DNA from 2 places in the Faecalibacterium sp. Marseille-Q0746 genome. Region 1 is predicted to be linked to the other one. Evidence: riboswitches for the same ligand, from Rfam matches in the RefSeq annotation. Region 1 holds a riboswitch; the other holds the start of a gene.

What was found. Region 1 has a riboswitch for FMN ahead of J3351_RS10400 (ECF transporter S component). Riboswitches for the same ligand answer to the same signal wherever they lie in the genome.
Region 2: linked by a shared signal. The riboswitch ahead of ribD (bifunctional diaminohydroxyphosphoribosylaminopyrimidine deaminase/5-amino-6-(5-phosphoribosylamino)uracil reductase RibD) and the one ahead of J3351_RS10400 (ECF transporter S component) in region 1 are both predicted to bind FMN.

What each region holds. Positions count from the first base shown of each region.
Region 1 covers NZ_JAFREI010000017.1:62,070-67,856, forward strand. The annotation lists gene J3351_RS10395 (MATE family efflux transporter) at 227-1,633, shown strand; gene J3351_RS10400 (ECF transporter S component) at 1,697-2,296, opposite strand; FMN riboswitch at 2,438-2,557, opposite strand; gene J3351_RS10405 (mechanosensitive ion channel family protein) at 2,684-3,766, shown strand; gene J3351_RS10410 (ABC transporter ATP-binding protein) at 3,827-5,470, opposite strand; gene J3351_RS10415 (ABC transporter ATP-binding protein) at 5,467-5,787, opposite strand, start outside.
Region 2 covers NZ_JAFREI010000019.1:59,919-65,705, reverse strand. The annotation lists gene J3351_RS11160 (GGDEF domain-containing protein) at 1-250, opposite strand, end outside; gene J3351_RS11155 (class I SAM-dependent methyltransferase) at 252-866, opposite strand; gene J3351_RS14365 (nitrous oxide-stimulated promoter family protein) at 935-1,093, opposite strand; gene J3351_RS11145 (ferritin) at 1,218-1,727, opposite strand; gene J3351_RS11140 (transcriptional repressor) at 1,708-1,902, opposite strand; gene J3351_RS14360 (rhodanese-like domain-containing protein) at 2,099-2,893, shown strand; FMN riboswitch at 3,267-3,381, shown strand; gene ribD (bifunctional diaminohydroxyphosphoribosylaminopyrimidine deaminase/5-amino-6-(5-phosphoribosylamino)uracil reductase RibD) at 3,533-4,657, shown strand; gene J3351_RS11125 (riboflavin synthase) at 4,621-5,262, shown strand; gene J3351_RS11120 (bifunctional 3,4-dihydroxy-2-butanone-4-phosphate synthase/GTP cyclohydrolase II) at 5,275-5,787, shown strand, end outside.

The DNA of each region.
Region 1 (5,787 bases):
GTTTTTTTCCTCTTTCCCGGAGCGGCAGAGGCCGTTCCTGTTCTTTCACTGCTGGATACAAATGAAGTGTATCACGCCCGGGCCAAAAAATCAATCTCCGGGGCAAGGTCTACCCCGGGGGTAGATGGGTTGACATTTTTCGCCCCCCTGTCTATAATGGGAAGACAAACGCCCTTTCGAGGGTATTTTTTTGTCTCACAGGAAAATCGGAGAAAGAGGAGAAGACATGAAACTTTCACTTGAACGGCTTTCGGCCCGGATGCGGCAGGGTGAGACCATCCCCCTGCGGGACACTGCCGGGGTGGTGCTGATGTTGAGTATCCCGTCCATCCTAGAGCAGATCGTAGTCACGGCCATGGAGTACATCGATGCGGCCATGGTGGGCCACATCGGAGCCGAGGCCACCGCCGCCATCGGCATCGTCAGCTCCAGCACCTGGCTGCTACACGGCATTCTGGTGGGCCTGTACAATGCCTTTTCGATCCAGATCGCCCAGTATCTGGGTGCTGACCGCCAGCAGGATGCCCGGGGCGTGCTGCGGCAGGCTATGCTGTTCAACCTGGCGGCGGGCCTTGCGGCGGCGGCGTTCGGCATTGGTATCAGCGGGCACCTGCCCGGATGGCTGGGCGCTGATGTCAGCCTGCAGGCCAACGCTTCCGCCTACTTTGCCATCTGGTCAGCGGCCCTGCCCTTCACCATGGCCATGGGCATGTACGCCTCCATCCTCCGGGCAGCAGGCAACGCCCTGACCGCCAGCCTCATCAGCGTGCTGGTCTGTGTGCTGGATGCCATCTTCAACTTCTTCCTCATCAACCCCACCCGGACGCTGTGGGGCATCACCGTCTGGGGTGCCGGGCTGGGTGTGCCCGGCGCAGCCCTGGGCACCGCCCTGGCCACCGTGGTGGGCGGCCTGTTGGCTTTGGCCATCCTGCTGCTGCGGAAAGGCCCCCTCTGCATCCGGAAGCCTGCCCCTTGGAAGATCACCCGCTCCTGCCTGCGGAACCTGCTGTGGGTCGGCGGTCCTCTGGCGGGAGAACGTGCCGCCATCTCTCTGGCGCAGGTGGTGTTGGTGCGCATCGTAGCCGGCCTGGGTACCGTGGCCATTGCCGCCAACAGCCTGGCTGTCAACGCCGAGGGCTTGTGCTACATGGCGGGCTACGGCATCCAGAGTGCAGCTGTCACCCTCATCGGCCAGGCCGTGGGTGCCAACCGGAAGGATATGGCCAAGCGGTTTGCCTGGCTGTGCACCGGCCTTGGCATGGGGGTCATGGCCCTTTCCGGCGTTGGCCTGTGGATCTTTGCCCCCGCCCTGATGAGCCTTTTCACCACCGATGCGGCGGTCATCGCTCTGGGTGCTCAGGTTTTGCGCATCGAAGCCTGGGCCGAGCCTATGTTCGGTGCCTCCATCGTGGCCAGCGGTGCCATGCAGGGTGCGGGCGACAGCACCTCCTGTTTTGTGCTGAACATATTCAGTATGTGGTGCATCCGGCTGACGCTGGCGTTCCTGCTGGCTCCCCGGCTGGGCCTGATGGGCGTTTGGGGTGCCATGTGCTGCGAACTGAGCATCCGGGGCCTGCTGTTCCTCATCCGCCTTGCCCGGGGCAAGTGGCTGGAAAAGGGAGCGCTGTCTTAAATCAAATCGATAAAAGCAAAAAAGAAAGGACGCTCTCGCGTCCTTTCTTTTTTGTTTTGTCACTCACTTCCGGCCATGCAGGATGGGAGAGAGCGGCTTATAGATCAACATGCAGATCAGGGCATCCAGCAGGCCCTTGACCAGAGTGAAGGGCATATTGAAGATGACCAGGCACTTGATAAGGCTGTTGGCAGAGGGCAGGATCGCCTGATACATGCCCAGGATGGCTTCCAGCGGCATGTGGTAGAACTTGACGTAGGCCGGGTAGGTGATGAAGTAGTTGGACGGCACACTGAACAGGGCCATGGCCACGGCACCGGCCACTGCGCCGATGATGGCGTTCTTGCGGCTCTTGTGGTGCTTGTAGAGGTAACCGGCCAGTGCGGAGAACACCGCACCCAGCATGAAGTTGCACAGCTCACCCACCAGTGCGGTAGAGGTGCCCTTGATGACCACATGGAGCAGGTTCTTCATAAAGCTGATGATCACGCCGTACACCGGGCCAAGGGCAAAGGCACCCAGCAGAGCGGGCAGGTCGGAGAAGTCCATCTTGACGAAGGACGGGATGAGCATCGGGAGCGGGAACTCGATGAACATCAGGATAAAGGCCACCGCGCTGAGCATGGCGGCAACGGTCAGGTTGCGGGTCGTGTTTTTCTTCATGGTAATATCCTCCCGGGGCGTTCTGGCCCCAAATCAAAGATTGGAAAGCCCCTTTCGCGTGGTTCGGAACCGGGAAGACAATCAAAAACGCGCCCTGCCGCAGCAAACACTGCAACAGGGCGCGTAGACAAATCGTATTGCCTGCCGTTTCTTGCATCCGGACTATACCGTTGGCCCCGGAGTTTCACCGGGTCAGCACCCTTGCGGGTGGTCGCGGGCTGTACCGCCAGTGGGGAATCTCACCCCGCCCTGAAACGAACTTTCTGGCCAAGAGTATAACGCGGCTGCTCCGCCTTGTCAACCCCTTTTTTATTTGCCCTGCACGGGCCGGATATGGTATACTGTGGGACAGGATGTTACATTTTTTGATACAAGGAGCTTTTTGCCATGATTTTTACCGTTCGTGACCTCGGGTTCGAGATCGGGCCTTTTTTGCTGGAGGGCTGGTGGGCGCTGGCTGCCCGGGCTGTCTGCGCCGCTGTCATCGTTTTTGCGGGGCTTCTGGTCGGCTGGCTGCTGCGCCGGAAGATTTTTCCCGCTCTGCAGGCCCGCAGCTGGCACTTTGCCGCCACGCCCATCCTCCTGCGCAGCTTACAGAGCCCTTTGGCGCGGATGGCCTTTTACAGCGGCCTGTATCTGGCCCTGACCAGCCTGCCGTGGGCCATTCCAGGCCTGACAAAGTTTCTGTTCACGGCCTATAAGATCGCAGCGACCCTCCTGTTCTGTCAGGGCCTGTACAACGCTTCTGAGGTAGCCGACCTGCTGCTGGCCTCCTGCAGCCCGGAGATCCGGAACAACAAGACCCTGCGCTCCCTGCTGGACACCACCTACAAGGTGCTGGTCATCATTCTGGGTGTTGCCACCTGCGCGCAGATCGTCGGCTTCCCCATCGGCAGCATCGTAGCCGGTGCCGGTCTTGTGGGCCTGACCATCTCGCTGGCCGCGCAGGAAAGCGCCAGCAACCTGTTCAGCGGCATCGTCATCCTGCTGGACAAGCCCTTTTCCATCGGCGACTGGATCACCGTGGGCAATGTGGAGGGCGAGGTCATCGACATCAACTTCCGCTCCACCCGCATCCGCTCCATGGACCACAGCGTGGTCATTATCACCAACAGCCAGATCTGCGCCTCCACTGTCCAGAACGCAGCCCTGCGCACCATGCGGCCCTATAAGTTCACACTGGGTGTCACCTACGGCACTACCCGTGCCCAGCTGGAAAAGCTGATGGCTGACCTGCAGGCCATGCTGGACAACAGCCCTTACACCAACAAGGGCACCAACATCGTCCGGCTGACCAGCTTTGGCGATTCCAGCATCAACATCCTCATCTCGGCCTACCTGACCACCAACGTCTATGCCACCTTCCTGCAGCAGCAGAATGATCTGAACCTGAACATCATGGACGTGATGCAGGCAGACGGCGTGGACTTCGCCTTCCCCTCCACCAGCGTCTACATCGAAAAGAATTGAGCATACCACAACGCCCCCTGTGTGCCTGCTGCGGCGCACAGGGGGCGTTTTTATCATACGTCATTCCCGGGTCCTGATCTCAATCGTTCTGCCGCCAAGATTTTCATAGACGCGGTGGGAGACAGAGAGCACCGTGCGGCCTGCAGACGCGCGGCGCAGAGCCTCCAGCACACGGGCCTCCGTTTCGGCATCCAGATTGGCGGTGATCTCATCCAGCAGCAGCACGGCGGGGTCTGCGGCGGCGGCACGGGCAATGGACAGCAGCTGCCACTCGCCCTGCGAGAAGATGCCCTCGGTACAGACAGTGTCATAGCCCTCCGGCAGAGCCCGGATGGCAGCATCGATCCCGGCCAGTGCGGCGGCAGCCCTTGCCATTTCCCCGGTGATCTGCGGGTCTCCCAGCGTGATCTGTTCCAGCACGGTGCCCGGCACGCGGGAGAAATGCTGTTCCACACAGCCGATGCAGGTGCGGCGCTCCCGGTCGGTGATGTCCCCCACCTTCACGCCGCCGATGGTCACCGTACCGGCCTCCGGCTGATACAGGCCCAGCAGGAGCTTGAACACGGTGCTCTTGCCCGCACCGGTGCGGCCCACCAGCGTGACCTGCTCCCCCTGTTTCACGGTCATGGAAAAATCCTTCAGAACGTGCCGCTCCCCATAGCCGAAGGTGACGTGCACAAATTCCACATCGCCCCGGGCAGCCTCCCTGCGCGCGGGCGGGATCGTGCGCTCCGGCTGGTCGAGAAAGGCATCGATGCGTCTGACACCCGCCATGGCCGACTGGATGGTCTGGATTTCCATGCCCAGGCTCTCGATTGGGGCAAAGATGCGGGAGATGTAGTTGATGACGGCCACCGAGGTGCCCACCGACATGCCGAACAGGGTCAGGAGCTGCGCGTTCCCCGAAGCGGAGAGCAGCATCACGATGCCGACCACAGCGGCATTCAGCAGCAGTACCACCGGCGAATAGACGGCATCATAAAAATTGGTGCGCTCCATGGCGGCATAGCTGTCACCAATACACCGGTCATACCGGCGTTCCATGTAGTCCTCCAGCCCCAGCGCCCGGATGGTGCGGATGTTGTGCAGGGTCTCGGGCACCTGCCCGGAGACTGCGGCGACCGCGCGGCGGTTGTCCAGCTGCGCGGCCAGCATCCGCTTCTGGACGTAACGGGTAAACACGGCAAACAGCGGCAGCACCAGCAGCAGGATCAGCGCAAGGCCGGTGTTTTTCACCGCAATGACCCCCATGATGGAGACGATGCGGCAGGCATCTGCTGCCATGCTGATGATGCCGGAAGTGAACAGGGCTTCCACCGTGTCCACATCGCCCGAAAAGCGGGCGGCCACCTCGCCGGGATTCTGCTCTGCCAGTGTACCGGCGGGCAGGCGGCTCAGCTTCCGGGACATCTCCGAGCGCAGGGCATGGGTCATCCTCTGGCCAAAGAGCACCAGCAGGCTTTCCTGCGCCGAGGTGAGCACGCCTTCCAGTGCAAGGCTGCCGAAGTAGAGCAGCACGACCAGAAAGGGCAGCGGGAGGCCAGCGGTCAGACGATCGATGACCCGGGCCAGCAGCAGGGGCGGCAGCAGGGATGCCGCCACCGAAGCCGCCACACACAGCACCGTGCCCACCGTGAGAAGGCGGTGCGAAGCCGCTGCCATCCGGACGGCAGCAAACACGCCGTGATAATTTTTCTTTTTCATGCGCCCTCTCCCCCTTTCAGGCCGGTCTGGCTTTCGTACAGCTGGCGGTAGACCGGAACCGCTGCCATCAGCTCCTCGTGGGTGCCAACGGTGGTCCTGCCGCCCTCCATAAAGATGATCTGCTGCATCTGCGGAAAATGGTACAGCCGGTGGGAGATCAGGAACACCACTTTATCCCTGGCATACGCCTGCAGCTCGGCAAAGATCGCGTCCTCGGTGCTGCGGTCCAGTGCCGAGAAGGGGTCATCCAGCACCAGCACCGGGCGGGGATGGGCCAGCGTCCGGGCCAACGCCAGACGCTGTGCCTGCCCGCCGGA
Region 2 (5,787 bases), on a different contig from region 1:
ACGACTGCCAAAACGAGCCGATGGCTGCATCCACCTGATGGCGGACCAGTGCCGCCCGCAGAGCTTCCACCTGCTGTTCAAATTTTTCCTGCGTGACCGGGCAGCAGATGACCACGAACTCGTCCCCGCCGATGCGGCAGGCTTCACCGGGGAACACATCGTTCAGCGCGTCAGCTACACGGCAGATCAGGGCGTCGCCCGCCGCATAGCCGAAGCAGTCGTTGCAGCGCTTCAAGCCGTTGAGATCCATATCACACCTCCATTTTTACACACTCGGCATAGGTCAGCGGGAACGAAGCTTTCAGGACAGCGCTTTTCCGCACCGTCCAGCCGTTTTGCCGCAGGAAACGCAGGTATTCCTCGCTCGTCCATCTGCTGTGGAGAGGGAAGCCTGCCAGCTTCATGAAAAATGCCTTGACCTTGCCGGAAAACGAGTTTCCCGCGTGGGTGAAGGTCGGCGCGATGAGCACGCCGTCCTCTTTCAGCACCCGCTTGATTTCTTGTAGGGCTTTTTCCGGCTGCGGCACGATGTGCAGCGCATTGGACACGATCACCACATCAAAGGACTTATCCGCATAGGGAAGGCGGAACATATCCTGCACGGAAAAGTGCAGCTTGGCAGAGTGGTTATCACGCTTGGCCTCTGCAATCATCTCCGCAGAGGCATCCGTCGCCTCGATGTGCGCTGCCGCGTTCACAATGTGCTTTGCAATCAGTCCCGTGCCGGTCGCCAGCTCCAGCACCGTTTTGGCTTTCACCACCGGTCGGATCAGCTTATACATCTCTTCGTATGCCGCCCGATCCTTTCGCATAAAGCGGTCGTAACGACCGGCATTTTTGTCCCAGAAGGTCTTTCGTTCTTTCATAGCCGTTGCCCTTATCTCTTCTTTATTTTTTGCCGCATTGTGCCTCTCGGAAAGGATTCAAAGTGCCACTAAATTTTCCCGTGCAGGCATCTGTCCCGCCGCTCTCTGGCGTATTCCAGCAGTGCATTGCACGCCGGACAAAGCGCCTCACCCCTTGTCCCATGCACGCCACAACAATACCGGCGCACCATGAGGGTAACGGTTTCAATCTCCTTTTCCTTGTTCAAGTTCTGAAGTCTTTTCTGTTTTATACGCAGTTAGCACAATCTAACCGTCTGGTGGAAGAAAAGGCAGACCACCTGTATGCAGTCTGCCTTTTGCCTGATGCGAAAGCCCGCAGACGCGCGGGGCTTACAGCACCAGCGAGGGCGCGGTGTAGACCCGTGCCTTCAGCTCGCTGTTTAGCATATACAGCCCCTTGCTGTCACCGCCGAACAGCTCCATCTTGGTAATGAGGTCGGCGGCGTTCTTCTCCTCCTCGCCCTGTTCCTTGATGAACCAGTCCAGCGTCTGCATGGTACGGAAGTCCCTGACCTCGTGTGCGGCGGCGTAGATGGCATCGATGCTGGCGGTGACCAGCTTCTCGTGCTCCAGTGCTTTTTTCAGCGGAGCCATGTGGTCGCCTCGCTCCCACTCCGGCTTTGCGATAGCCTCAAAGGTGACACCCTCGCCGTTATTCTGCAAATACTGATAAAACAGCATGGCGTGATCCCGTTCCTCCTGCGCCTGTACCCGGTACCAGTTCTCAAAGCCGTCCAGTCCGACGGCGGCGTAGTAGTTGGCAAAGTCCAGATACAGATAGGCGGAGTAGAACTCCTTATTGATCTGCTCGTTGAGCAGCTTAGATACGTTTGCGTTCATAATACTTCTCCTCCATAAGATTGTCTTTTTCCTGCTCCCGGCAGGGGGGCAGATATACCGTACCCAGAGCGATGCTGGGATGCTCCCTTTTCATCTCCAGGAACACCTGCTCCGCCTTGGGATGCTGCTGCAGCTCCGTTACGGCGGCCAATATCTCCTCTGCGTATTTTGGCATACCGCCAACCCTCTAAATGCAAGAATGAGTCTTATTATTTTGCTTTTATTATACCTATATTTTTTTCTCTGTCAACAACCACAAAGGGCTTGTGCGCCAAAAGCTGCCTCGAAGTACCTTAACAGTTTTAACTGTATCTGTTATATTTCAATATAAACTGTATCAGCAGTAAACACAGTTGCATTGGAGGTTGATTATGCGTCAGATATTGCTTTTCGCGGCACTTGCCGCCGTGCTTGCACTGCTTCTGGTGAGCTGCGGGGGAACCAAGGACAAGCCGGTGCCGACAGAGGAGGACGCTCCCGGCAAGGCGGCGTATCATAAGATCAGCGCCGAGGAAGCCTATGAGATGATGATCTCGCAGGAGATCGTGGTGGTGGATGTCCGCACCCGGGAGGAATACGATGGCGGGCATATTGAAAACGCCGTCCTTGTGCCCAACGAGAGCATCGGGAGCGAAATGCCCGAGACGCTGCCCGATAAGGAGGCGACGCTGCTGATCTACTGCCGCAGCGGCCGCCGCAGCAAGGATGCTGCACAAAAGCTGCTGGCGCTGGGGTATCAGAGCGTCTACGACTTCGACACGATCCTGATTGTCCAAATTCAATTCAAGGTCATGGTCGATGATGGGCAGCTTGAACCGGACGGACTTCAGCCACTGTCCATTAGGCTGGCGTTCCGGGTAGATCTGCACCTCGTCGATCAAAATTTCCACCAGTCTGCGGCGTTCCGCCTCGGTCATGGTGGCATAAAGCTTGTCAAAGCAAATCAGGATCTTATAGATGTTGTCGCCTGTGATTTTGTCGGCTTCAATGGCCTGCTTCTTTGCCCGGGCATCCATCAGTCCATTTTCCACCTCTTCGGTTTTATCGTACATCTTATAAAGGCGGTCGTCAAGGTCAGATTTTCGGGCGATAAAGTGCCGGTCGTCCGGGTCAAGGCTGTCGATCTCCTCCATAAGCCGGGATTTTGTGGAGTAGTGCTGCCGTAGCTGCTTCTCATAGGCGGCGATCTCCTGCTCAATGGCAGTGGTATCTACCTTCATGTGTAGACCTTAGTCTTTTCTGCTGCCATTTCCAGCACCTCCCATTCGTACCGTCTTGTTCGGAATAGACTTTGCAAGCAAAGTCGTGTGCCAAAGGGCGCTGCTCTCGCCTGTCGGCTCGGTCAAGCGCTTCAAAATGCAACGCATTTTGAGGTCGCCACTGGCGACCCGCGCCCCTTTGGATTCTCCGTTCACATTGTCCTACGGACGATGTGATTTTATTGTTGTAGCGATTCGCTTCATCCCGGTTTCGTCCCGGTTTGTAGAATGCCCTTGCAATCCGAAAGAAGCCGTGCTATAATGCCGCTGTAATTGAATCAGAAATCTTCAGGGCAGGGTGCAATTCCCTACCGGTGGTACAGCCCACGAGCCGTAAGGCATGATTCGGTGAAACTCCGAAGCCGACAGTACAGTCTGGATGAAAGAAGATATCAAGTGCAGAACCCGTACGGTCCTGCGCTTGTGGAGGCTGCTCTGGGATGCGTTTGCATTCTGGAGCTTTCTTTTTTGCACAAGGATCCCTTGTGTTTTTTCGGCTTGCCCTGAACGTTTTTGTTCAGGGCTTTTTCTTTTGGAGGCAACACGATGAACGACAAAGACTATATGCGTCTGGCTTTGCAGCTTGCAAAAAAGGGCTGCGGGTGGACATCGCCCAACCCGATGGTGGGTGCCGTGGTCGTAAAAGAGGGCAGGATCATCGGACAGGGCTGGCACCAGAAATACGGTCAGGCTCATGCGGAGCGCAATGCGCTGGCATCCTGCACCGAAGATCCGCAGGGAGCGACCATGTATGTGACATTGGAGCCGTGCTGCCATTACGGAAAGCAGCCGCCCTGCGTGGATGCGATTCTGGGTGCAGGCATCCACCGGGTGGTCGTGGGTTCTGCTGACCCGAATCCGCTGGTGGCTGGAAAAGGAATTGCAATCCTGCGCGCACACGGCATAGATGTGACCGAAAATGTTCTGCAAGAGGAATGCGATGCGCTGAACAAGGTGTTCTTCCACTATATCACCACAAAACGCCCTTTCGTTTCCATGAAATACGCCATGACGATGGATGGAAAAATCGCCACATACACAGGCGCTTCTAAATGGATCACCGGGGAAATTGCCCGGAATCATGTTCAACGGCAGCGACACCGATTCCGCGGCATTATGGTGGGAGTCGGAACCATCCTAGCAGATGACCCGCTGCTGACCTGCCGGATAGAGGGTGGTCGTGATCCCGTCCGGATCATCTGTGATACACATTTGCGGACACCGCTGCAATCACAGGTGGTCATGACCGCCAAACAGGTTCCGACCATTCTTGCGACCTGCTGCGGCGACCCGGAGAAGCAGGCGGCATATCAACAGGCCGGGTGCCGGGTCCTTTGTCTGGAAGCGCATTGCGGTCATGTGAATCTTCTGCAACTGATGGAACAGCTGGGGCAGGAGCAGATCGACAGCATTCTGCTGGAAGGCGGCGGAACCTTGAACTGGTCTGCACTGGAAAGCGGCATCGTGCAGCAGGTACAGGCTTACATTGCCCCGAAGCTGTTCGGAGGAAGGGATGCCAAAGTACCCATTGAGGGTGCAGGTGTCCCGCTTCCGGATGCTGCATTCCGCCTGAAGAACAGCCGATTGGAACAGCTTGGCAAAGATTTCCTGATCGAAAGTGAGGTGGAGTACCCGTGTTTACCGGAATCGTGGAAGAAGTCGGAACAATAAAATCCATCAATCGGGGACAGCATTCCGCCGTACTGACTGTTCGTGCAAAAACGGTTCTGGAAGAAACCAGAATCGGCGACAGCATCGCCGTCAACGGCATCTGTCTGACCGTCAGGCAGCTCTTCCCGGATAGCTTTGCTGCGGATGTCATGCACGAGACCTTGAACCGCTCTGCACTTGCACAGCTCACCGTTGGAAGTGCTGTCAATCTGGAACGTGCCATGCCGGCCAACGGACGTTTTGGCGGACACATCGTAGCAGGCCATGTGGATGGCGTCGGACGCATTGCTAATATCCGAAAAGACGATACGGCTATCTGGTACACCATTCATGCAGATTCTGCGATCCTTCGCTATGTCGTTGAAAAAGGCTCTATCACAATAGACGGTATCAGCCTGACCGTGGCTGCGGTGGAACCTACGGGCTTTTCCGTGTCCACGATACCGCACACCGTCCGTCAAACGAACCTGAACCAACGGCACAAAGGGGATTTTGTCAATTTGGAAACCGATGTTGTTGGAAAATATATCGAGAGGCTGCTTCCATCAGAAACACCGAAGCAAAACACGCTCACAAAAGAAATGCTGCTGCGCTGCGGCTTTTAAGGAGAGTTTACGATGAACTTCAATACCATCCCCGAAGCTTTGCAAGACCTGAAGCAAGGAAAAATCATTCTGGTAACGGATGACCCCGACCGTGAAAACGAGGGGGACTTCATCTGTGCTGCCGAATTTGCCACCACCGAAAACATCAACTTTATGGCGACCCACGGCAAAGGTCTGATCTGTATGCCGATGTCCGAGGCTTTCGTCCAGAAGCTGCAATTTCCGCAGATGGTGCAGTATAACACCGACAACCATGAAACGGCATTTACGGTGTCCATCGACCACGTTTCTACTTCTACGGGCATTTCTGCCGCAGAGCGTTCCATTACGGCGATGGCTTGTGTGGACGATCACGCAAAAGCAGAAGATTTCCGCAGACCGGGCCATATGTTCCCCCTTCTGGCAAAAAAGAACGGTGTGTTGGAGCGCAACGGTCACACGGAAGCAACCGTTGACCTGTGCCGTCTGGCAGGGCTGAAAGAATGCGGCCTGTGCTGCGAGATCATGCGGGAGGATGGCACGATG